Regions from separate parts of the Micrococcus sp. KT16 genome, predicted to be linked through region 2. Evidence: riboswitches for the same ligand, from Rfam matches in the RefSeq annotation. Region 2 holds a riboswitch; the other holds the start of a gene.
What was found. Region 2 has a riboswitch for thiamine pyrophosphate ahead of DE149_RS02035 (thiamine ABC transporter substrate binding subunit). Riboswitches for the same ligand answer to the same signal wherever they lie in the genome.
Positions count from the first base shown of each region.

Region 1: it holds a riboswitch for thiamine pyrophosphate, as region 2 does, so the genes downstream of both, thiC (phosphomethylpyrimidine synthase ThiC) here and DE149_RS02035 (thiamine ABC transporter substrate binding subunit) in region 2, are expected to answer to the same signal.

Region 1 covers NZ_QNRG01000002.1:116,889-128,321, reverse strand. Annotated here, with positions in the region: gene putP (sodium/proline symporter PutP) at 1-912, shown strand, start outside; gene DE149_RS02695 (2'-5' RNA ligase family protein) at 945-1,502, shown strand; gene DE149_RS02690 (NAD-dependent succinate-semialdehyde dehydrogenase) at 1,557-2,972, opposite strand; gene DE149_RS02685 (DNA-3-methyladenine glycosylase I) at 3,036-3,785, opposite strand; gene DE149_RS02680 (ABC transporter ATP-binding protein) at 3,891-4,562, opposite strand; gene DE149_RS02675 (hypothetical protein) at 4,562-5,698, opposite strand; gene DE149_RS02670 (hypothetical protein) at 5,695-6,615, opposite strand; gene thiC (phosphomethylpyrimidine synthase ThiC) at 6,986-8,791, opposite strand; TPP riboswitch at 8,788-8,902, opposite strand; gene DE149_RS02660 (membrane protein) at 8,964-10,121, opposite strand; gene thiD (bifunctional hydroxymethylpyrimidine kinase/phosphomethylpyrimidine kinase) at 10,195-11,049, shown strand; tRNA gene DE149_RS02650 (tRNA-Arg) at 11,246-11,318, opposite strand; gene thiE (thiamine phosphate synthase) at 11,405-11,433, opposite strand, start outside.
Region 2 covers NZ_QNRG01000001.1:428,548-439,980, forward strand. Annotated here, with positions in the region: gene DE149_RS02020 (bifunctional proline dehydrogenase/L-glutamate gamma-semialdehyde dehydrogenase) at 1-2,324, opposite strand, end outside; gene DE149_RS02025 (agmatine deiminase family protein) at 2,456-3,505, shown strand; gene DE149_RS02030 (AI-2E family transporter) at 3,471-4,757, opposite strand; TPP riboswitch at 4,804-4,909, shown strand; gene DE149_RS02035 (thiamine ABC transporter substrate binding subunit) at 4,976-6,043, shown strand; gene DE149_RS02040 (iron ABC transporter permease) at 6,043-7,773, shown strand; gene DE149_RS02045 (ABC transporter ATP-binding protein) at 7,773-8,474, shown strand; gene DE149_RS02050 (TetR family transcriptional regulator) at 8,471-8,977, shown strand; gene DE149_RS02055 (RNase H family protein) at 9,190-10,542, shown strand; gene DE149_RS02060 (sodium:alanine symporter family protein) at 10,604-11,433, shown strand, end outside.

The DNA.
Region 1 (11,433 bases), on a different contig from region 2:
CACTTCTCGATGTTCGAGAACGCAACGCTGATCGGCGTCCTGTCCTCCCTCGCCTGGGGCCTGGGCTACTTCGGCCAGCCGCACATCATCGTCCGCTTCATGGCCCTGCGCACCCCGCACGACGCGGCCGTCGCCCGGCGCGTCGGCATCGGCTGGATGGCGCTGTCGGTGTTCGGCGCCGTGATGGTGGCCCTCGTGGGCATCGCCTACTTCCAGGCCAACCCCGGCACCACGCTCGAGGACCCGGAGACCGTGTTCCTGGTGCTTGCCTCGATCATGTTCCACCCGTTCGTGGCCGGCCTGGTGCTGGCCGCCGTCCTCGCCGCGATCATGTCCACGCTCTCCTCGCAGCTGATCGTGTGCTCCTCCGCCCTGGTGGAGGACCTCTACATGCTGCGCGGGCGCACCGGGTCCTCGACGTTCACCCTGTGGCTCGGCCGCATCGGCGTGCTGGTGGTGGCGCTCGTGGCGGGTCTGCTCGCCCTCAACCCGGACTCCTCCGTGCTCGAGCTCGTCTCCTTCGCGTGGGCCGGCTTCGGCGCCGCCTTCGGCCCCGTGATCCTGCTCGCCCTGTACTGGCCGCGGTTCACCTCGTGGGGGGCGATGGCCGCCATGGTCACCGGCGCCGCCGTCGCCTGGGCGTGGTCGGAGGCCAGTGCCGAGACGTGGGAGTGGTTCGGCCTGTACGAGCTGCTGCCGGGCTTCGTCGCCGCCCTCGTGGTGGGTGTGGTGGTGTCCCTCGTGACCCAGCGCTCGCGCCGTGTGCAGCGGCGGATCGACGCCGAGTTCACCGGCGCGATCGACATCGTGGCCGGCCGTGAGCCGCACCCGGACGTGGCCCCGGCCGCCATGACGCGGGACGCCGCCGGGGGCTCGACCGCAGCCGCCGCGGATCCGCGCGCGCAGGCGTGAGGCTCTTCCTCGCGATCCGTCCGCCGAGGGCCGTGCTCGACCACCTCGAGCCGGCCTTCGACGGCGTCCGGGACCGGGCCGGACGCGCGCTGTGCTGGACCGAGCCGGAGCAGCGGCACCTGACGCTGGCGTTCCACCCGGAGGTGCCCGCCGGCGCCGTGGACGACGTCGTCGCCGTCGCCGGCCGCATCGCGGCGGGACATGGCCCGCTGGACCTGCACCTGGCCGGAGCGGGGGAGTTCTCGCACCGCACGCTCTGGGTGGGGGTGGGTGGGCAGGTCCGGGAGCTCGGCGCGCTCCTGGCGGAGCCCTGGCTCGCCGACGACGACGGCCGGGACCGCCGGCGCGCCCACCTCACCGTGGCGCCGGTCTCGGGGGCCGCGCTCCGACCTCGGGGTCGGAGGCGGGGCGAGCCCCGTCCGCCGGCGCCGGCCACCGTCCTGCTGGCCGAGGCCGTGCGCGCGCTCGCCGTGTACCGCGGGCCGGAGTGGACCGCCGACGAGGTCGAGGTCGTGGCGTCCCGGCTCGGCGAGGGCCGGTCCGGCGGGCCGCTGCACGAGGTGCTGGCGACCGTCCCGCTGCGCGGCTGAGGGGCCGACGGGGCGGCCGGAGCGGGAGACCCGCCCGGCCGACCCGGCCCCGGGTCAGCCCTCCAGGGGGCCCTGCACCGCGTACAGGCGCTTGTTGGCGAACTCGTCCACGGCCATGGGGCCGAGCTCGCGGCCGAAGCCCGAGCGCTTCACGCCGCCGAAGGGCAGGTTCGCGCCGGCGGCGGAGGCGAGGTTCACGTTCGCCATCCCCACCTCGAGCTGGTCGGCCACGCGCTTGGCCTCGTCCAGGTCCGTGGAGAACACGGCGCCGCCGAGACCGTACTGGGAGTCGTTGGCCAGCGCCACGGCCTCCTCGGCCGAGGACACCTTGTAGACCACGGCGGCCATGCCGAACAGCTCCTGCGTGTAGGCGGGGTTCTCCTGGTCCACGTCCGTGATCACGGCCGGGGAGACGTAGAAGCCCTCGCCCTCCGGGCCGGAGACGCGCTCGCCGCCCACGTGGACGGTGGCGCCGGCCTCCTTGGCCGCGGCGATCTGCTCGGTGAGCCCGTCGGCCGCGGACTCGGAGGACAGCGGGCCGTAGACGTCGGCGTCGCGCGAGGTCGGGTCGCCGGGCTTCATCGCCGAGGAGCGCTGGACCAGCTCATCCACGAAGTCGTCGTAGAGGTCCTCCATGACGATCATGCGCTTGTTCGAGTTGCAGGCCTGGCCCCAGTTGCCCATCCGGGTGGCCAGTGCGTCGCGGGCGGCCGCGCGGGCGTCCGGCGCGGAGAGCACGATGTACGGATCGGAGCCGCCGAGCTCGAGGACGACCTTCTTGAGGTGCCGGCCGGCCTGCTCGGCGACGGCGGCGCCGGCCCGCTCCGAACCGGTGAGGGACACGCCCTGCACGCGCGGATCGGCGATGATCGTGGAGATCTGGTCGTGGGTGGCGAACAGGTTCTGGTACACGCCCTCCGGCAGGCCGGCCTCGGTGAAGAGCTCTTCCAGCAGCTGCGCCACCTGCGGGTTGATCTCGGCGTGCTTGAGCAGGATGGTGTTGCCGAGCACGAGGTTCGGCGCCACGAAACGGGCCACCTGGTACACCGGGAAGTTCCACGGCATGATCCCCAGCAGCGGGCCGATCGGCAGCCGCTGGACGAACGCCTCCTGCCCGGAGAACTGCTTGATCGGCTGGTCCGCGAGCAGCTCCTCGGCCTCGTCCGCGTAGTACCCGAAGATCTGGGCGCTGTAGCGCACCTCGCCGACCGCCGCGCCGAGGGACTTGCCCATCTCCGTGGTGATCAGCGCGGCGATGTCCTTGGAGCGCTCGGCCAGCAGCTCGGAGATCCGCTTCACGACGGCGGCGCGCTCGGCCACCGACTTCCGGGACCACTGCTCGTACGCGGCCTGCGAGGCGTCGAGGGCGTCGGCGATCTGCTGATCCGTGGCGTTGTCGAAGGACTTCAGCAGCTCCCCGGTGGCCGGGTTGATCGTGCGGTAGCCCTGAGAGGCGGAGGTGGTGGTCATCAGTCGTCACCCTTTCGTGTGGACGTCCTGCGTTGAGCTCCCCATCCTGCCGGAGGCCCCCGCTCACTCCCAGATCCCGGACGCCCCTCTTCGCCACGAGCCGAGAAGGTGGGTGTCCACGACCCCGGCGGCCTCCATCAGGGCGAAGCACGTGGTCGGCCCCACGAATCGGCAGCCGTGCGCCTTCAGCGCCCTCGCGAGCGCGCGCGACTCCTCCGAGGCCGAGGGGACCTGCGCCACCGTCTCCGGCCGTGGGGTCGCGGCAGGCTGGTGCGCCCAGACCAGCCCCGCCAGACCGCGGGCCGGCCGGTCGCCGTCGCCGTGCCAGGCGGGGCCCGCGCCGGGGGAGCCCGGGTGCAGCGGGGTGAACCGCTCGCCGCGCATCCCGACGACGGCCTGCGCGTTCGCGATCGCCGCCTCGATCTTGCGCCGGTTCCGGATGATGCCGGGGTCCGCCAGCAGCGCCTCGACCTCCGCGTCCCCGAACGCCGCGACGGCGTCCGCGTCGAAGCCCGCGAACACCTCCCGGAACCGGGGCCGCTTGGCCAGGACGGTCCGCCAGCTCAGGCCCGACTGGAACGCCTCGAGGACGAGGCGCTCGAACAGGCCCCGCTCGTCCGTGACGGGCAGGCCCCACTCCGTGTCGTAGTACTCCCGCAGCAGCGGATCCCGTGCCGCCCACGGCGGGCGGGCCCGCCCGTCCTCACCCACGACGACGCCACTCGGCGGCGCCTGTCGCCCGTCGGCCGGTGGATCCTCGGCGAGGGTGGAGACGGGGGCGGGGAGGCCGTCGTCGGCGTGGTGCGCGCTCATGCATCCGAGCCTAGGAGCGGCCCCGGACATCCGGAACCGGAACGCGACGCCCGGGGACGCCACGCCGTCTGCGGACACCTGTGCAGGAGGCACGGCCGGACCTCGTCACTCGAGCCGCCCGGCCCGCAGCCGCCACGTGTGGTCGCACCGGGCCGCCACGGCGGGGTCGTGCGTGACGACCACGATCGCCCGCTCCGGCTGGGACATGGAGCGGAAGAGCCCCATCACCTCGTCGGTGCGCTCCTCGTCCAGGGCGCCCGTCGGCTCGTCGGCGAGCAGCAGGGAGGGCCCCATGATCACGGCCCGGGCGATGGCCACGCGCTGGCGCTCGCCGCCGGAGAGCCGGCCGACGGGGTGGTGGAGACGGTCTCCGAGCCCGAGGCGCGTCAGAAGCTCGGCGGCCATGGTGCGGCGCTCCCGCTTCGAGGTGCGCGGCCGCGCGTAGAGCAGCGGCAGGGCCGCGTTGTCCACGGCGGTCGCCCGATCGATGAGCAGATGGTCCTGGAGCACGATGCCGCACGTCCGGTTCCGGTAGGCGTCGCCGTCGGACGACCACGGTGCCGGCAGGCTCCGCCCGGCCACACGGATGCTCCCGGCGTCCGGTGTGTCAAGGCAGGCGAGGAGCCGCAGCAGGGTCGACTTGCCGGACCCGGAGGGTCCCATGATCGCGTGGACGCCGCCCCCGGGGACCTGGAGCGAGACGCCGCGGAGCACGGGGACATCCCCGGCGGGGCCGCGGTAGGAGCGGTGTACGTCGTGCACGGTGAGCAGGGACATCACACGGTCCTTTCGACGAGTGCCGCCGTGCGGACGGCCCGGTGCAGCTGGCGGAGGGGATGACGGGTGCACGCAGCGGCGATCGCCAAGACGACCGCCAGCCCGACCACGACGACGGCAGGCGCCGGACGCAGTCCGCCCGCTTCCGAGGCGATGCCGAGGCCGAGCAACGATCCGAGCACGGCCGGAATGCCCCATACCGCGGCCACGGATGTGGCGATCCGGAGCCGGATCAGTCGTCTGGGCGCCCCGACCGTCAGGTGCGCCAGCCACGTGGGCGTGAGTCGACGGGTCATGGTCGTCAGGAGGCTCACCACCGTCACGACGGCGCTGGCAAGCCCGGCGGTGTAGGCGGTGACCATGAGCGCGGCACCGCGGGCTTCTCGGGCGATCGGAGACCTGGCCGAGGCGATCGGGGCCAACTCGGCGACCACGCCCGTCTCGTCCTCGAGGACGTCGAGTACCGCTCTCACCTCGGAGGCCGCGTCCTGGCATGCCACGACGGAACCGTAGACCGCCGCGAGCTGGGCCGGTTCGATCAGGCCGGCCATGGTCGTCGTGCTGGTGACGATGACGGGCGACTCACCCAGGGGCCAGAGGGATCCGTCGGCCCGCGGCGCGGCCGCGTCCCCGGGGAGTGGGCCGGCATAGCTGTGGGGTGTGGACCCCACGTACACGGTGCCGCCCGGTGCCCCGGAGGTGATCGCGGCGGGAGCGAAGTACACACCCTCGGCGGGACTGACGGCAGCAGCGGCGCCGAACTCCCGGGCCAGACCAGGCGTGGCGATGACCGCCCCCTGCAGCCGGGGGTCCTCGATTCCGATGGCGTCCGTCACGAGGAAGGCACGGGGGTCGACTCCGTCGACATGGGCGGCGAACGCCCGGGAGACGGTGTCGACGGCGCGGGGGTGGAGGTCGGTCGTGACGGCGGGGTCCAGGATCCTGGTTGCCACCAGGCCCGACGACTCGGCGTCCTCGAGCACCTCGAGCGCCGTGGTCACTCCGCCGGCGACGCCCAGGGCCAGTCCGAACACGACCGACGCCACGGTCGTGTGCAGCAGGGACAGGAACAGCAGTCCGGGCGTGTCGAACAGGTCGCGGAGGCCGTCCGCAACGGCCCGCATGGCTGCCGTCATGCGTGTGCCCTTCGGACCCAGAGGGTGGACAGGGTCGTGCCGAGGATGAGGATGGCGTCCACGACGAGCACGGCGGACCAGAGGAGAGCGGTGTCGCCGGTGAGACCGATCTCCGCGTCCCACCGGGGCCATGCCACGAGCCAGACTCCGCCGGCACTCGCGGCGGCGGTCGTCCAGGCGACCATGGCGGGCCGGACACCGAGCCGGGCCGCTCGCAGTGGGGAGGCACCGACGAGGCGGTGCGAGGTGACGGCAGGGAGCAGTCGACTGCGCAGGGTCGTGCGCCAGACGACCTGTGCGCCCAGCAGGGCGAAGCCGGCGATCACGGCGAGCAGGGGCACATGGACACTGCGTCGCATCGCTGCCTCCCACGGCGGCGGGAGCGGGACGACGTCGACGACGACACCGGCCCGCCGCAGCGATTGGACGAGCTCGTCGACCTGGGCCGGTGAGCCGCCGATCACGCCGGCAAGGGACGAACTGTCGGTGGAGAGGAACGGGACCAGGAGGTCTGCTTCGGTGGCGCGATCCGGCGCGGAGGAGAGGTCTCGGACGACGACCCGATCGACGTCCGGCCAGCTCAGTTCGCCCGCAGCGGCACGTGCGGCAAAGGGGGAGGTGCTGGGGACGACCGCGGTCGGGGCGACGCCATCCGGGAGCACGTCCAGAGCAGGTCGGCCGGCGAGGGCAGTCACGTGGGGGCTCGTGGACGTGGCCGCAGAGCCGGAGTCCGGTCCCGTCAGCGACGTCCGGATCATGGGCCAGGCCTCGCCAGCGGGGAATGCCGAGATCTCGTACACCGTGCCGTCCATGCGCCAGCGTTCCTCCTTCTCCACCCCGACGTAGGACGCGAGGAGCGCTGCTGTTCCGAGCGTGATCAGGAGAAGGAGGAATCTCGAGACGAGCATCCGGGTCATCACGGCTGGCCCGAGGAGAGCTGAGCGGCTGGATGATGCCTCACCTGGGAAGCGCCCCTGGGGTGCGGACCGGCGGGGTCATGTCGACTTTCACGTCATATTCCATCCACTCAATTCCTGTGGGCGAATGGGACACGCATCACAGGGGCCTGACGGAATAGTGAGCCCAGTGTGTGTGTGAGTCAAGAGGCATCACCACTCGATCGACCACCGAGCGCACTGCCCCGTCCGTGGGGCCGCGCCTTCGCCGTCCCGGAGGGCCTTGTCCTGGCGATCGCGTCATGACCTGGTGGCGGCCCTCAGGTCATGACGCGATCGTCAGGTGGCGCAGGGGCGGGCCATCCCGCCCCACCTCACCCCGCGTCCGGCCTCAGGCGTCCGAGGCGGTGCGGATCGTCGGCTCGGGCAGGTACACGGACCCGCCGGCGGCCCGGAACTCCGCGGACTTCGCGGCCATGCCGGCCTCGGCGATCCGCGCCTGCTCGGACGCGCCGCCGAACTCGCTGCGGATGTCCTGGCTGATGCGCATGGAGCAGAACTTCGGCCCGCACATCGAGCAGAAGTGGGCGGTCTTGGCGGGCTCGGCCGGCAGCGTCTCGTCGTGGTACTCCTCGGCGAGCTGCGGATCCAGGCCGAGGCCGAACTGGTCGCGCCAGCGGAACTCGAAGCGCGCCTTGGACAGCGCGTCATCGCGGTCGCGGGCGCCGGGGTGGCCCTTGGCGACGTCGGCGGCGTGCGCGGCGATCTTGTAGGTGATCACGCCCGTCTTCACGTCGTCCCGGTCCGGCAGGCCCAGGTGCTCCTTGGGCGTGACATAGCAGAGCATCGCGGTGCCGTAGCGGGCGATCTCGGTGGCGCCGATGGCCGAGGTGATGTGGTCGTACGCCGGGGCGATGTCCGTGACGAGGGGGCCGAGCGTGTAGAACGGGGCGCCCTTGCACAGCTCCTGCTGGCGCTCCACGTTCTCCCGCACCAGGTGCAGCGGGATGTGGCCGGGGCCCTCCACCATGACCTGGACGTCGTACGCCCACGCCCGCTCCGTCAGCTCGGCGAGCGTGTCGAGCTCGGCGAACTGGGCGGCGTCGTTGGCGTCCGCCACGGAGCCCGGCCGCAGGCCGTCGCCCAGGGAGAACGCGACGTCGTAGCGCGCGAAGATCTCGCAGAGCTCGTCGTAGTTCTCGTAGAGGAAGTTCTCCTTGTGGTGGCCCAGGCACCAGCCGGCCATGATCGAGCCGCCGCGGGAGACGATGCCGGTCACGCGGTCCGCGGACAGCGGCACGTGGCGCAGCAGCACGCCGGCGTGCACGGTCATGTAGTCCACGCCCTGCTCGCACTGCTCGATCACGGTGTCGCGGAAGATCTCCCAGGTCAGGGCCTGGTGGTCGCCGCCGACCTTCTCGAGGGCCTGGTAGATCGGCACGGTGCCGATCGGCACGGGGGAGTTGCGCAGGATCCACTCGCGGGTGGTGTGGATGTCGTCGCCCGTGGACAGGTCCATCACGGTGTCCGCGCCCCAGCGGGTGGCCCACTGCAGCTTCGAGACCTCCTCGGCGATCGACGACGTCACCGCCGAGTTGCCGATGTTCGCGTTGACCTTCACGGCGAACGCCTTGCCGATGATCATCGGCTCCGACTCGGGGTGGTTCACGTTCGCCGGGATGATGGCGCGGCCGGCCGCGACCTCGGAGCGCACCAGCTCCACGTCCACGCCCTCGCGCAGGGCGACGTAGCGCATCTCCGGGGTGATCTCGCCGCGCCGGGCGTAGTGCATCTGGGTGACGCGCGCGCCCTCCTTGGCGCGCAGCGGGGGGCGGCGCTCGCCGGCCCACTCCTGTGAGGCGGCGCCGCGGCGCACGGCCGAGCGGCCGTCGTCGAGCAGGTCGCGCTCGCGGCCCTCGTACTCCTCGACGTCGCCGCGGGCGCGGATCCACTCGGCGCGCTGGGCCGGCAGGCCGCGCTCGGGCACGGAGCCCGGGCCCATGGTGCGGTAGACGGTCAGGGGCGCGTTGGGCGTGCCGTCGGGGGAGTCGTCCTGGTGGACCTCGGTGACGGGCACGCGGATGCCGTGCTCGGCGTCCTCGAGCCATCCCAGACGGTGCGTGGGGTAGTTCTCCTCGGCGACGACCTCGGCCGTCGACTCGGCTGCGGGCAGGGGGGTGCGCTCGGAAACGGACATGGCCGCTGCTCCTTCTTCCTTCGCCGGAATGACCCGGACAGGTTCAGACGGTCTCCGGGCGGCGTCAGCCCGGTCTCAGCCCCGTGCCGTGGGGCTCCCGTGGGATGCGAGCGACCCTAGCACGTCCCCCGCGGCGCCTCACCGTCCGCCGTCCGGCCATGCGGCCGGGCGCTCAGGCGCGCGCCGCGCGGGCCGCCCGGCGGCGTACCGTGGAGCGCTCGACGATCCACGTCACGACCAGCATCACGATGATGACGAGGCCGGCGTAGCCGAGGACGGGGTAGACGGTGCCCACGAGGTCGGAGAAGCCGACGCTCGAGAGCAGGGTGGCGGCCAGGGCCGTGACGACGGCGATGACCCAGCCCGGCACGCGGCGCATCGAGGACAGCAGGGCGATGCGCTCCACCCCGCCGTACAGGCACGAGACCGCCGTCGTGAACTGCGCCAGCAGCAGGACGACCGTGTACAGCAGGGCGGCCCAGCCGCCGATCATCGCGGCCAGCTCGACCATGGGCAGCTCGGCGCGGCCGATCAGCTGGGCGTGGGCGGTCATCGCGGCCATCACCGCGCCGGCCATCACCACGAGGCCCAGGGCCCCGAGCCCGGCCCCGGCGACGAGGGAGCGGCCCGACGAGGAGCTCTCCTCGCCGATCGGGGCGAGCACCGCGTAGGCCAGCTGGATGTTGAAGGCCACGTACAGCACGCCCGAGAGCCACCACTGGTTGATCAGCGGGGACGAGGTCACGAGCGCGGCGACGTCGTCCACCGCGGCCCCCGGGTTCGCCAACCCCCACACCGCGACGCCGACGGCGACCACGATGATCAGGGGGACCACCACGGCCTGGACGCGCACGAGGCCCGTGATGCCGGCCAGCACCGAGACCACGCAGACGGTGGCCATCACCAGCGAGCCCACGAGCGAGGGCAGCCCGAACGCGGTGTGCACCGCCGCCCCGGCCCCGGCCAGCATGATCACCAGCGTCCCCAGCAGGGACGTGGTGATGGACAGGTCCGCGAACCAGGTGGGCACGCGCGACGTCGTGGGGTTCACGATCCGGTGGATGTCCGTGGTCCGCAGCTTCTGCGCCAGCCGCAGCACGATCACCGCGAGCAGGAAGAACAGCGCGCCGGCGATCACGAGCGCCCCCGTGCCGCCCCAGAGGCCGAAGCTCACGAAGTACTGCAGGATCTCGTTGCCCGAGGCGTACCCGGCGCCGATGGTGGTGCCGATGAACGTGGCGGCGATCCCGAGCGGGGAGGTCGGCCGCAGCGGCGCCGACTCCTCGGCTCGGCCGGGGTGCGCGGGAGAGCTCTCTGTGACGTGGGACATGCGACTACATTCTCATGGGCGGGATCGGCCCGGCCCGGGCGGCCGATCCGCCCCGACCCGAAGGAGCCCCCGCATGACCTCCGCCGTCCCCCGTGTGCTCAGCATCGCCGGCTCCGACTCCGGCGGCGGCGCCGGTGTCCAGGCCGACCTGAAGACCATCGCCGCGTGGGGCGGCTACGGGATGACCGCGATCACCGCGATCACCGCCCAGAACACGCAGGGCGTGCAGGCCGTCCACCCGCTGCCGGTGGACGTGGTGCGCGCCCAGCTCGACTCGGTCGCCGCCGACATCGCCGTGGACGCCGTGAAGATCGGCATGCTCGGCACGGTGGAGCTCATGCGGGCCGTCGCCGGCTGGCTCGAGGAGACCCGGCCCGCCGTCGTCGTGCTGGACCCGGTCATGGTGGCCTCGAGCGGGGACGCCCTCACCGCGGTCGGCGACGACGACGGGCGCGCCGCGTGGGCCCGGCTGCTGCGGGTGGCGCACCTGGTGACACCCAACCTGCCCGAGCTGGCCCGGCTGACCGGGCGGGACGCGACGGACTGGGACGCCGCCCTCGACGCGGCGCGGGGCCTGGCCGCCGAGCACGGGGTGACGGTGCTGCTCAAGGGCGGGCACCTGGACGAGACCGAGGCGCCCGAGGCCGCAGCGGCGGAGGTGCCGGACGCCGTCGTGCGCGTGGGCGGGGCCGTGCACGAGGTGCGCGGCCCGCGCGTGACGACCCGCGCCTCGCACGGCACCGGCTGCACCCTCTCCTCGGCCCTGGCCACGCTGGCCGGGGCGGGCCTGAGCTGGGACGACGCACTCGAGCGGGCCAAGCCGTGGCTGGCCGACGCGATGCGGGCGGGGGAGGCGCTCGCGGTCGGGGACGCCTCGCGGCCGACGTGGCACGGGCCCGTCGACCACGGTCATGCGCAGCGGGGCTGAGGGCGGGACCTCCGGGCTTCGACACGTTCGAGGCGGGAAATCCGGCGAATACGCACCTCGGGACGTCCTATGAGGTCGATTTCCCGCCTCGAATGCCGGTGACCCGGACCTCCCGCTCCGCTCGAGCGTCCGGGTCCGCAGAACGCAGAAGAGCCGGACCACCGTGTCGCCACGGGGGTCCGGCTCTGTTCGCTCGTGCCCCCGGCAGGATTCGAACCTGCGGCCTTCTGCTCCGGAGGCAGACGCTCTATCCCCTGAGCTACGGAGGCGGGGGTCGCGACGCGTCGAGCGCGTTGCGGACTCGTCGACTCTACACCATCAGGACGGCCCGTCCGTGACCTCCCCGCGGGGCGCGTCAGCCGGGCAGGCCCGCGCGCAGGGTCC
Region 2 (11,433 bases):
TGGACCACGTCCTTCGTGGCCAGGTCCAGATCCGCGGACGGGGTCACGATCACGGCGTTCTTGCCGGAGGTCTCGGCGAGCAGGTGCAGGTCGGGGCGCATCCCCTTGAACAGCCGTGCGGTGTCCCAGCTGCCGGTGAGGATGAGCCGCTCGACGGCCGGGTCGGTCACGAGCGCCGCGCCGACCTCCGCCTCGTCCTCGTCCGCCAGCGTCACCAGGCGCACGAGGTCCGCGGGGTCGTGCCCGGCGAGCGGGCCGCCGTCGTCGAACAGGCCCGAGTCCCGCAGCCCGGCCACGATCAGCTCCCACGCGACCGCGCCCGTCCGCTCGGACTGCGGGGCCGGCTTGAACACCACGGGCGAGCCGGCGCCGAGCGCGGCGAGGACGCCCCCGACCGGGATGGCCACGGGGAAGTTCCACGGCGGGATCACCAGGGTCAGGCGGACGGGCACGGCGCGGGCGCCCTCCACCGCGTCCAGGCCGCGGGCCAGGCGCGCGTAGTAGTGCGCGAAGTCCACGGCCTCGGAGACCTCGGGGTCGCCCTGGTCCAGGGTCTTGCCGGTCTCGGCGGCGGCCACCTCCAGCAGGCGGGCCCGGCCGGCGTGCAGGGCCCGTCCGACGGCGTCCAGCGCGTCGGCGCGCTCGTGGCCGGTGAGCGAGCCCCAGCGGGCGCCGGGGTCGGCGGTGGCGGCGATGGCGGCGCGGGCGTCGTCGGCCGTGGTGGCGCGGTGGGCGCGGACGGTGTCCGTCCCGAGGTCCGAGCCCGGGACGGCCGCGAGGATCCGGCGGGCCCACTCCCGGTTGCCGGGCAGCGCGGGGTCCGTGTCCGGGGTGTTGGCGAAGCCGTCCACGGGGGCGGGGGTCGGCCCGTCCTCCCCGCGGGACCGGTCCTGGAGGCGGTTCGGACGGGGCACGGCCGCGTCCAGGTGGCGCAGCGAGGCGCGGAAGCGCTCCTCCTCGCGGGCGAACAGGTCCGCGTCCGCGTCCAGGTCGAACACGGCGGACATGAAGTTCTCCGGGGAGGCGCCCTCCTCGAGGCGGCGCACGAGGTAGGAGATCGCCACGTCGAACTCCTCGGGCCGCACCACGGGCGTGTAGAGCAGCAGGGCGCCGACGTCGGCCCGGACGGCGGCGGCCTGGCCGGTGGCCATGCCGAGCAGCATCTCGAACTCCACCGCGGCCGGGTCGAGCCCGCGGCGCTCGATCAGCCGGTGGGCCAGGGCGACGTCGAAGAGGTTGTGCCCGGCCACGCCGATGCGTACGTGGGCCAGATGCTCCGGGGTGAGCGCGTAGTTGAGCACGCGCTTGTAGTTGGTGTCCGCCTCCTGCTTCGAGCCCACCGTGGCCAGCGGCCAGCCCGTCAGGGAGGCCTGCATCCGCTCCATGGGCAGGTTGGCGCCCTTGACCACGCGCACCTTGACCGGGGCGCCGCCGGCGGCGACGCGGCGCGCGGCCCACTCCTGCAGGCGCACCATGGCCGCGAGCGCGTCCGGCAGGTAGGCCTGCAGCACGATGCCGGCCTCGTAGTCGCGCAGGCCCGGCTGCTCGAGCAGGGCGGTGAACACGTTGAGCGTGAGGTCGAGGTCGCGGTACTCCTCCATGTCCAGGTTGATGAAGGTGTCCCGGTCCCGGGCGAGCTCGAACAGCGGGGTGAGCCGCTCGGTGATGTCCGCGACGGCCTCGTCGAACGCGTAGGGCGCGTGCGGGGCGGTGGCGGCGGAGACCTTCACGGACACGTAGTCGACGTCGTCGCGGCGGATCAGCGCGGCGATGCCCTCGAGCCGGCGGTCCGCCTCGCCCTGGCCGAGGATCGCCTCGCCCAGCAGGTTGATGTTCAGCCGGGTGTGCTCGTCGCGCAGGGCCGCGATGGCCTTGCCGAGCTGTCGGTCCCGCGCGTCGACGATCAGGTGGGAGACCATGTGCCGCAGCACGCGGCGGGCCGTGGGGACGGCGATGCGCGGCACGAGCGGGGCGGCGCGGCCGCCGACGCCGAGGACGGCGCGCAGGGCCGGGGGCAGGAAGCCGGGGGCGCGACCGGCGAGCTCCCGCAGCGCCCGGGCGGCGATCGCGGGGTCCTCGGGACGGACCACGTGGTCCACGAAGCGCACGATGAAGTCGAGGCCGCCCGGCTCCTTCAGGGCGCCCGCCAGCTGGCGGGCCGCGAAGTCGGCCTCATGGTCGCGGGACTCGGCGAGCCAGCGCCTCACCTGCGCGACGGCGTCGTCGGCGAGGGCGTGCAGGTCGGCGGGGTCGGGAATCCCGCCGGTCGCGCCGAGGACCCGGTCGAGATCGTCGTGGTCCTGGGCGGAGAACATCGCGGTCATGGCCGCACTCTGCACGTGTGCCGGGTCACAGGTCAAACCGCCGCGGCTTCCTGTCAGACGCCTATGCTCGATGGACATCCCCTCGCCGCGCGCCCGCGCGTCGCCGCCGTCTTCCCAGGAGCCCGTCCGCCATGGCCGCCGTCGACCCCGCCCCCACCGACGCGCGGGAGCGCCGGGACGTCGTCGTGCCCGTGCCCGGACCCGAGGACCCGCCCGAGCGGGCCTGGCTCGTCCTGCCCCACCGCCACCCGGTGCCGACGCTGCTGGAGGAGACGCGGGACGCCGTCGTGGGCCTGGCCGAGACGCTCGCCGCCGTGCTGCCGGTCACCGTGCTCGCCCACCCGCGCGACGCCGGGGCGGCGCGGCTGGTGCCCCCGGAGGTGGACCTGTTGCGCGCGCCCGTGGGCTCACCGCTGCTGGGCCGCACCGGGCCGAGCTTCGTCCGCCGCCCCGAGGGCCTGGCCGCCGTCGCCTGGCGCAGCGCCGCGGGACTGACCGGGACCGGGCCGCTCGACGGCGCGGCCGCGACGGCCGTGGCGGAGGCGGCGGGACTGCCGCTGCTCACCCCCCTGCTGTGCGCCCCGCGCGGGGCCTGGGTGACCGACGGCGAGGGGACGGCCGTGGTGGCCGCGGACCCCGTGCTGGACGGGCGGATCAACGGCGCGTGGACCCCCGGCCAGGTGGCCGCCGAGTTCGCCGCCCTGCTGGGGATCACCCGGGTGCTGTGGGTGCCGCCGGCACCGCGGCCGGACACCGGGCCGTGGGGCGGGCCCGGTCACCTGGCCTCGTGGGTGCGCCTGCAGGGCGACGGCGAGGCCGCCGTGCACTGGCGCGGCGACCGGTTCCACCCCGAGCACCCGTACGCCGCGGCGGCGCTGCGCTTCCTGCAGGGCGCCGACGACGCCGCCGGCCGGCCCCTGCGCGTGCGCACGGTGACCGGGGCGGCGCAGCCCGCCGAGTACGACCCGGCCGAGCGGGGCCCCCGCTCCCTCCTGGACACGCTGCCGCTGGGCGCTGCGGTGCTGCGGCCGGCGTTCGAGGACGCCGCGGGCGAGGAGGCCGCGGCCGCCGCGTGCGCGGCACTGCACCCGGGGCTGCCCCAGCTGTCGTTCCCCGCCCCGCCGCTGCTGCGGCTGGCCGGCGCGCTCAACGACCTGGTGCTGCTCCAGCCCCGCCCGTGACCTCGTCGGTCGCGGGGCCGTCGTCGTCCCCGCCGTCCGTCGGGGCGCGGTCCTCGTCCTTCCCGTGCGCGTCCGAGCGCCAGGCCGCCGGGCGCAGCCGTTCCAGGAGCGAGGACTGACGGCGCTCCATCCCCTTCAGGTCCGAGGCGATGAGCGCGTTGATCCAGCGGGCGTTCGGGTCGGCGTCGATCAGCACGGCCTTGGCCAGCAGCGTGCAGGGCAGCGCGAGGATGGCGCCGAGCGGGCCGAGGACCCAGGCCCAGAAGAGCAGGGAGAGGAAGCTGACGGTGGGGATCACGCCGATCGCGTCGCCGGCCACCTTGGGCTGGATCACGGACTGCAGCACGAAGTTCAGCACCGAGTAGCTGACCACCACCCACAGGAAGTCGGACCAGCCGCCCGCCGCCAGGCCCAGGACGGCCGGCGGCAGCAGGCCGATGATGAAGCCGATGTTCGGGATGTAGTTGGTGAGGAAGCTGAGCACGCCCCACACGAGCGCGAGCGGCACGCCGATCAGCATGAGGGCAATCACGTCCAGCACCGCCACGATCAGGCCGAACACCGTGGTGACCACCCAGTAGCGGCGCACGCCCTGGGCGAACTCGACCAGGGCGTGGCCGAACTCGTGGCGGGCGGTGCTGAGCAGGCGGACGCGGCGTTCGACGTCCATCGAGTCCATGGCCAAGAAGAACATGCCCATGATCACGGTGACGAGCAGGCCGAAGACCGCGTAGACGTTCGTGGCGATCTTCGTGATGGCGCTGACGGCCGTCCCGGTGACGGCGCTCATGTCGATCGAGGCCAGCTGCTGGGACACCATGTCCGGGGTCACGCCGCGCTCGTTGAGCCAGTGCGAGACGTCCAGGACGATCTGCTGGAAGCGGTCCGCGTACTTGGGCAGCTCCGCCACCAGCTCGAGGCCGGACCACACCATCATGCCCCCGAACACGGCCATCACCGCGACGACCAGCAGGACGGTGGTGGCGGCCCCGAGCACGGGGTGCAGGCCCCGGCGGATGAGCCAGGCCTGCAGGGGGTAGGCCACGATCACGAGGTTCAGCCCCAGGAACACAGGCGCCGCGATGGAGGCGATCCCCTGGAAGAACTGCACCACCAGCACCAGGCCCGCGAGCGTCAGGACGATCACCAGCATGCGCGGCCACATGCGGTGGGGGCGGCGGATGTCCCAGTCGGAGGCGGGGCTGGACGAGGCGGGCGGCGGGGTCACCCCCGCGGGCTGTGCGGCGCTCACGCGGGCAGTCTATGCGCGGGCCGGACGGGGTAGGGTCGGGACCAGTCCACATCGACAGGGGAGCGCCCGCGCGGCGCTGAGAGTGCGGTCCGCCGCAGACCCTCGAACCTGCTCCGGTCCGCACCGGCGAAGGAAGTCGAGTCTCCCGGTCGACGTCGTCCCGGGATTCCGGTGGCGGCCTCGTCCCGGCCCCTCTGCCGTCCCAGAGGAGAACCGCCATGTCCCGCACCCCGCACCGCGCCCTCGCCGCCCTCTCGGTGGCCGCCCTCGCCCTCACCGGCTGTTCGGTGTCCGGCTCGTCCGGCGACGGGGCGTCGTCGGCCGCCTCCGGGGCCGGCGGCGGCGAGTCGACGACCGTGACGATCATGACGCACGACTCGTTCAACCTGCCCGAGGAGCTCGTCCAGAAGTTCGAGCAGGAGTCCGGCTACACCCTGAAGACCACGGCCCCCGGCGACGCCGGCAGCGTGGTGAACCAGCTCCTGCTGGCCAAGGACGAGCCCACCGTGGACGGCGTCTACGGCGTGGAGGACCACTCGGCGCACCGCCTCGTCCGCGAGGGCGTCGTCGCCGAATACACCCCGCAGGACCTGCCCGCCTCCGCACAGGACCGGATGGTGGAGGACCGCATGACCCCGGTGGACCAGGGCCAGGTGTGCTTCAACACGGATCCGGCATGGTTCGAGGCCCACGACGTCCAGGCCCCCACCTCGATCGACCAGCTCGACGACCCCGAGTACGCGAAGCTGACGGTCGCCACCTCCCCCGTGGCCTCCTCCCCCGGCCTGGCGCTGCTCGCGGCCACCACGGAGAAGTACGGCGACGACGGCTGGCAGGACTGGTGGCGGGGCCTGATGGAGAACGGGGGCAAGATCGCCGACAGCTGGTCCGACGCCTACAACTCGGACTTCTCCGGCGGCGAGGGCAAGGGTCGGTTCCCGGTGGTGCTCTCCTACTCCTCCTCCCCCGCGTTCGCCCCCGAGACCGAGGTGATCGAGGACTCCTGCACCCCGCAGGTCGAGTACGCCGGCGTGCTCGAGGGCGCGAAGAACCCCGAGGGCGCGCAGGCGTTCGTGGACTTCATGCGCACCGAGGAGGTCCAGTCCGCCCTGCCCGAGTCGATGTACATGTACCCGATCGACGAGTCGGTGCAGCTGCCCGAGGAGTGGGCGCAGAACGCGCCGCTCGTCGAGGACGCCATCACCCCGGACCCCGCCCGCATCGACGAGCGCCGCGAGGACCTGCTGAAGGAGTGGACCGCCCTGTCCGAGGCCTCCCGGCGCTGATGTCCGCGCTCACCGAGGTCGCGGCCCCCGGCACGGACCTGCCGCGCCGGCGGGCCCGCGGCCGGGGGGACGGGCTCGGCCCGTGGTGGCTGGTGGCCGCCGTCCTGCCGGTCGCCTTCCTGCTCGTCTTCTTCGCGTGGCCCGTGGCGGCCATGCTCTGGCGCGGGATCGGCGGCGACGCCGACGCGTTCACCGGCGCCGTGGACCTCACCGCCTTCGGGGAGACCCTCGCCCGCGAGCGCACGTGGCGCATCCTCGGCCAGACGCTCGGCATGGCCGCCGCCGGCACGGTGGTCTCGGTGGCGCTCGGCCTGCCGACCGCGTTCGTGCTGCACCGGCGTCGCATCCCGGGGCGGGCCGTGCTCCGCGCCCTCGTGCTCGTGCCGTTCGTGCTGCCCACGGTGGTGGTCGGCGTCGCGTTCCGCGCCCTGCTCGCCCCCGGCGGACCGCTCGGCTTCACCGGGCTGGACCAGACGACCACCGCCGTCGTGCTGGCCATGGTCTTCTTCAACGTGTCCGTGGTGGTGCGCCAGGTGGGCGCGCTGTGGAACGCGCTGGACCCGCGCCAGACCGAGGCCGCCCGCACCCTGGGCGCCTCGCCGTGGCGGGCGTTCCGCACCGTGACGCTGCCCCAGCTCGCCCCGGCGATCGCCGCGAGCGCGGCGCTGGTGTTCCTGTTCTGCGCGTCCGCGTTCGGCATCGTCCAGACGCTCGGCCGGCCCGGCTACGGCACGCTCGAGTCGGAGATCTGGGTGCAGACCTCCGTCTACCTGGACCTGCGGACCGCGGCGGTGTTCTCCGTGCTGCAGTTCGCGGTGGTGCTGGCCGCCGTCGTGGTCTCCGGCGTGACGGCGGCGCGCACCCAGCGGGCACTGCGGCTGCGGGAGACGCCGCCGGCCCGGCTCACGCGCGCGGACGCGGTCCCGGTGGCCGTGATGCTCGCGGTGGTGGCGCTCGTGGTGGCGCCGATCCTGACGCTCGTGGTGCGCTCCTTCCACACCCGCCACGGCTGGGGGCTGGGCAACTACCGGCTGCTGGCGACGAGCGCGGGCAGCGGGTTCGTGGGCGGGTCGACGCCGGCCCAGGCGCTCGAACAGTCCCTGCGGGTGGCCGTGGACGCCACGCTTGTGACGCTCGTGGTGGCCGTGCCGCTGGCCCTGCTGCTGACCCGGCCCTTCCGCTCACGCGCGGCGCTGGCGGCCCAGCGGGCCCTCGACGGCGCCCTGCTCCTGCCGCTCGGGGTGTCCGCGGTGACCGTGGGCTTCGGCTTCGTCGTGTCCCTGCGGGCCACGTTCCCGGAGCTGGCGGCCTCGGGCGTGCTCGTGCCGCTGGCCCAGGCGGTGGTGGCGCTGCCGCTCGCGGTGCGGGCGCTCGTGCCCGTGCTCGCGGCGGTGGACCCGCGGCTGCGGGAGGCCGCACGCACCCTCGGGGCGGGCCCGTGGCGGGTGCTGGCCACGGTGGACGGCCCGTTCCTCGCCCGCGGCGTGGGCGTGGCCGCGGGCTTCGCGTTCGCGGTGTCCCTGGGTGAGTTCGGGGCCACGAGCTTCCTGGCGAGCCCGTCCGCGCCCACCCTGCCGGTGCTGATCGCCCGGCTGCTGGGCCGGCCGGGCGCGGACAACTACGGGATGGCGCTCGCGGCGGCCACGGTGCTGGCCGTGCTGAGCGCCGGGATCATGCTGGTGTGCGAGCGGCTGCGCCCCCGGGGCCCGGCCGGGGCGGGAGGTCTGTGATGACGCCGACGACGACGGGGGCCTCCCTCCGGCTCCGGGACGTGGCGATCCGCTATCCGGACGGCTCCACCCCCGTGCGGGGGACGGACCTGGACGTGGCCGCCGGGGAGATCGTGGCGCTCGTGGGCGCCTCCGGCTCGGGCAAGTCCACGATCCTGCGCGGGATCGCCGGGCTCGAGGACGTCGTGGCGGGCACGGTGGAGCTCGACGGGCGGGACGTGGCGGCGGTGCCGACGCACCGCCGGGGCGTGGGGATGGTGTTCCAGGACGGGCAGCTGTTCCCGCACCGGACCGTGGGCCGGAACGTGGCGTACGGCCTCGAGTCCGCCGGCTGGGACCGGGCCCGGCGGCGGGCACGCGTGGCCGAGCTGCTGGACCTGGTGGGCCTGACCGAGCTCACGGACCGGCCTGTGCAGCGGCTCTCCGGCGGGCAGGCCCAGCGCGTGGCGCTGGCCCGGTCGCTGGCCCCGGCCCCGCGGGTGCTCCTGCTGGACGAGCCGCTGTCCGCGCTCGACGCGGACCTGCGCCGGCGCCTGGCCGAGGACATCCGGGCGGTGCTGCGGGCGGCGGGGACGACCGGCGTCGTCGTCACCCACGACCTCGCGGAGGCCGCCGTGATGGCCGACCGCACCGTGCGCCTCGGCGCGGGGGGACGCATCGCGGCGGAGGAGGACGGCCCGGCGGTAGCCTCTCAGGCATGACCCCGCCCGCACCCCGCCCCCGGCTGACCGCCCAGGACGTGGTGGACGCCGCCGTCGGGATCCTGCAGGACTTCGGCATGGGCGACCTGTCCATGCGGCGCGTGGCCGGGGTGCTGGGCGTGCAGGCCTCCGCGCTGTACTGGCACGTGCCGGACAAGCAGTCACTGCTGGCGCGGGTGGCGGACCGGATCGTCGCCGAGGCGGAGGAGACCGTGCGCGCCCGCCGCGTCACGGACCTGGCGGGCCGCGCCGAGGCCGCGGAGGCCGCCCTGCTGCGGCACCGGGACGGGGCGGACGTGGTGCTCTCCGCCCTCGCGCTCGGGCTGGGCGGCCTCGGCCTGCACCGTCTGCTCACCGAGGCGGCGGACACCCCGGAGGACGGGGAGCGGGCCCTGGCGCTGCTGCTGGGCACCGTGTCCCTGCGGCAGCAGCGCGCACAGGCGCAAGCGCTCGGCGTGGCGACCGGCCCGGACGTGCAGCGGCACCGCACGGACCCGCTCTGACCCCTCGTCCGACGCCGCCGCGCGGGAGGCCGAGGAGAGGAGACCTGCCTCCTCACAGGTGCGCTCGGTAAGGTCGCCCAGAGCAGAACAGGTCGGGACGGGTCGTCCCCTTCGTCCACGGCGATCCCGCCCGACCGCCGCAGGACCAGCATGGTCCGCCGGACCCGGCTCACAGTTCCGGCGCGGTCCCCTTCGACACAGCCGGCGAAGCCATGGGAGCACGGATCAACCACCCGCGGACGGTCGTGGACCGGACGCTGCATCACGACGTCGAGCCCGCACACCCCGCGGCGCTCGTCGACGTGGGCTGGGACTTCCGTGGCCCGGGCGCCAAGGCGGAGGAGCAGCACCGCCCGCTGCGCGTGGTCCGTGCCCGCCGGCCTCGGGGCACCCCGCGGGACCGGAACGGCGTCGACCTCACGCGCACCGGCCCCGTCGTCCCCCGCCCCTCCCCGCCGCGCACCCGGATCCGCCGGGACGGCGTCCGCGTGGTGGCCAGCCCGCTGGCCATGCTGCCCGGCGTGGACCACGGCCCCGCCCTCCGCCTGGACCTGCATCCGACGACGGGGGGCATCGTCTACGTGGCCCGCGAGCTCGAGCTGCGCGAGCTCGGCGACGACGTCCGCGGCCACGTCTACACCGGGATGGTCGGCACGGCGCATCTGAGCGCCTTCTGGTCCACCGTCACCGTCGACCTGCCGCCGGAGCGCCCGGTGATCGTGCGGCTGCGCTCAGACCGGGACGCCGAGCTGCTCTCCCTGCTCGAGGTCCTCGCCCCCGTGGACACGCGCGTGGTCTCCTACCGGCTCGACGAGTCCCCCGTGGGCACGCAGCGCTCCAGCTACCTGCTGCCGGACGTGGACCCGGAGACGGTCGCCCAGACGGGCGCGGCCCGGATCCCGCTCGAGGCCATCGAGGCCGCCCAGGAGGAGGAGGACGCGCTGCGCCGCTCCTCCGGCGTCTTCCTCTCCCGCCGCCGCACGGACCGCTTCCTGCGCCGCAACCTGCCCGGGGTGACCCACAGCCTCACGTTCGCGGACGAGGCGGACGTGACGGACGTGTACGTGGACGGCTCCGTGCTGCGCGGCTCCCGCATCGGCGGGGCGGCCGCCGTCGCCGGGCCGAGCATGTGGGCCGTGCAGGCCGTGGCCGGGGCCACGATGCCGCTCGAGGTGGAACTCGAGGCGCTCGTGCTGGGGCACGTGATCTGCGCGTGGGCGGGCACCCCCGGCGGCCGGGTCACCATCCACTCGGACTCGCGCGCCGCGCTGGCCCTGCTCAACGCCGCCCGCCGCGAGCGGCTCACCCTCGGCGGCGCCCGGGGCGAGCGCATCCGCCGCACCCTGCGGCGCCTGCTGGCCGCCGTCGACCTGGCGCAGGCCGCGGACGTCCAGGTGGACACCACGTGGGTCAAGGGCCACGTGGGGGTGCACGGCAACGAACTGGCCGACGACCTCGCCCGGGCCGCCGCCCGCCACGCCAGCGTCGGCACCCCCGAGGGGGACCTGCCCGAGCGGATGGGGCAGCTGATCCAGCTCCGCGTCGAGGACGACGCCGCCGGCTGACCCCGGCCCCCGATTCCCCGTCCTCCGCCCCAGCCTCTAAGGTGGGGCTGTGGAAGCGACAGTGGAACAGATCACAGCGGCCATCACGGCCCTGAACGACAAGTACTGGTACGTCGTGATGGCGCTGCTCTTCGTGGCCGGGGTGTGGTTCACCATCCGGACCGTGGGCGTGCAGGTGCGCATGCTCCCGGAGATGCTGCGGTCGGTGACGGCCAAGTCCCAGACCGGATTCGAGAACGACGGCGTGAGCCCGTTCCGCGCCTTCACCATCTCGGCGGCCTCGCGCGTGGGCACCGGCAACGTGGCCGGCGTGGCGATCGCGATCGTGATCGGCGGCCCGGGCGCCGTGTTCTGGATGTGGCTGCTGGCGATCATCGGCGGCGCCACCGCGTTCGTCGAGTCCACGCTGGCCCAGCTGTACAAGCAGAAGGGCGCGGACGGCTACTTCGGCGGGCCCGCGTACTACATCCGCGACGGTCTGGGCGCGAAGTGGCTGGCGGCCGTGTTCGCCGTCGCCATCACCGTGACCTACGGCTTCGTGTTCAACGCCGTGCAGTCCAACTCGATCTCCGAGTCCGTGCAGGCCAACTGGGGCGCGTCCTCCACCACCGCGTGGATCGTGGGCCTGGGCCTGGCCGCCCTCACCGGCCTCGTGATCTTCGGCGGCGTGCGCCGGCTCTCGGCCGTGACCAACGTGCTGGTCCCCGTGATGGCCACGTTCTACATCTTCCTGGCCCTGATCGTGATGGTCGTCAACATCACCGAGGTCCCGGGCATGATCGCGCTGATCGTGGGCCACGCCTTCGGCCTGCGCGAGGTCGCGGGCGCCGCCGTCGGCATGACGATGGTGATGCAGGGCGTGCGCCGCGGCATGTTCTCCAACGAGGCCGG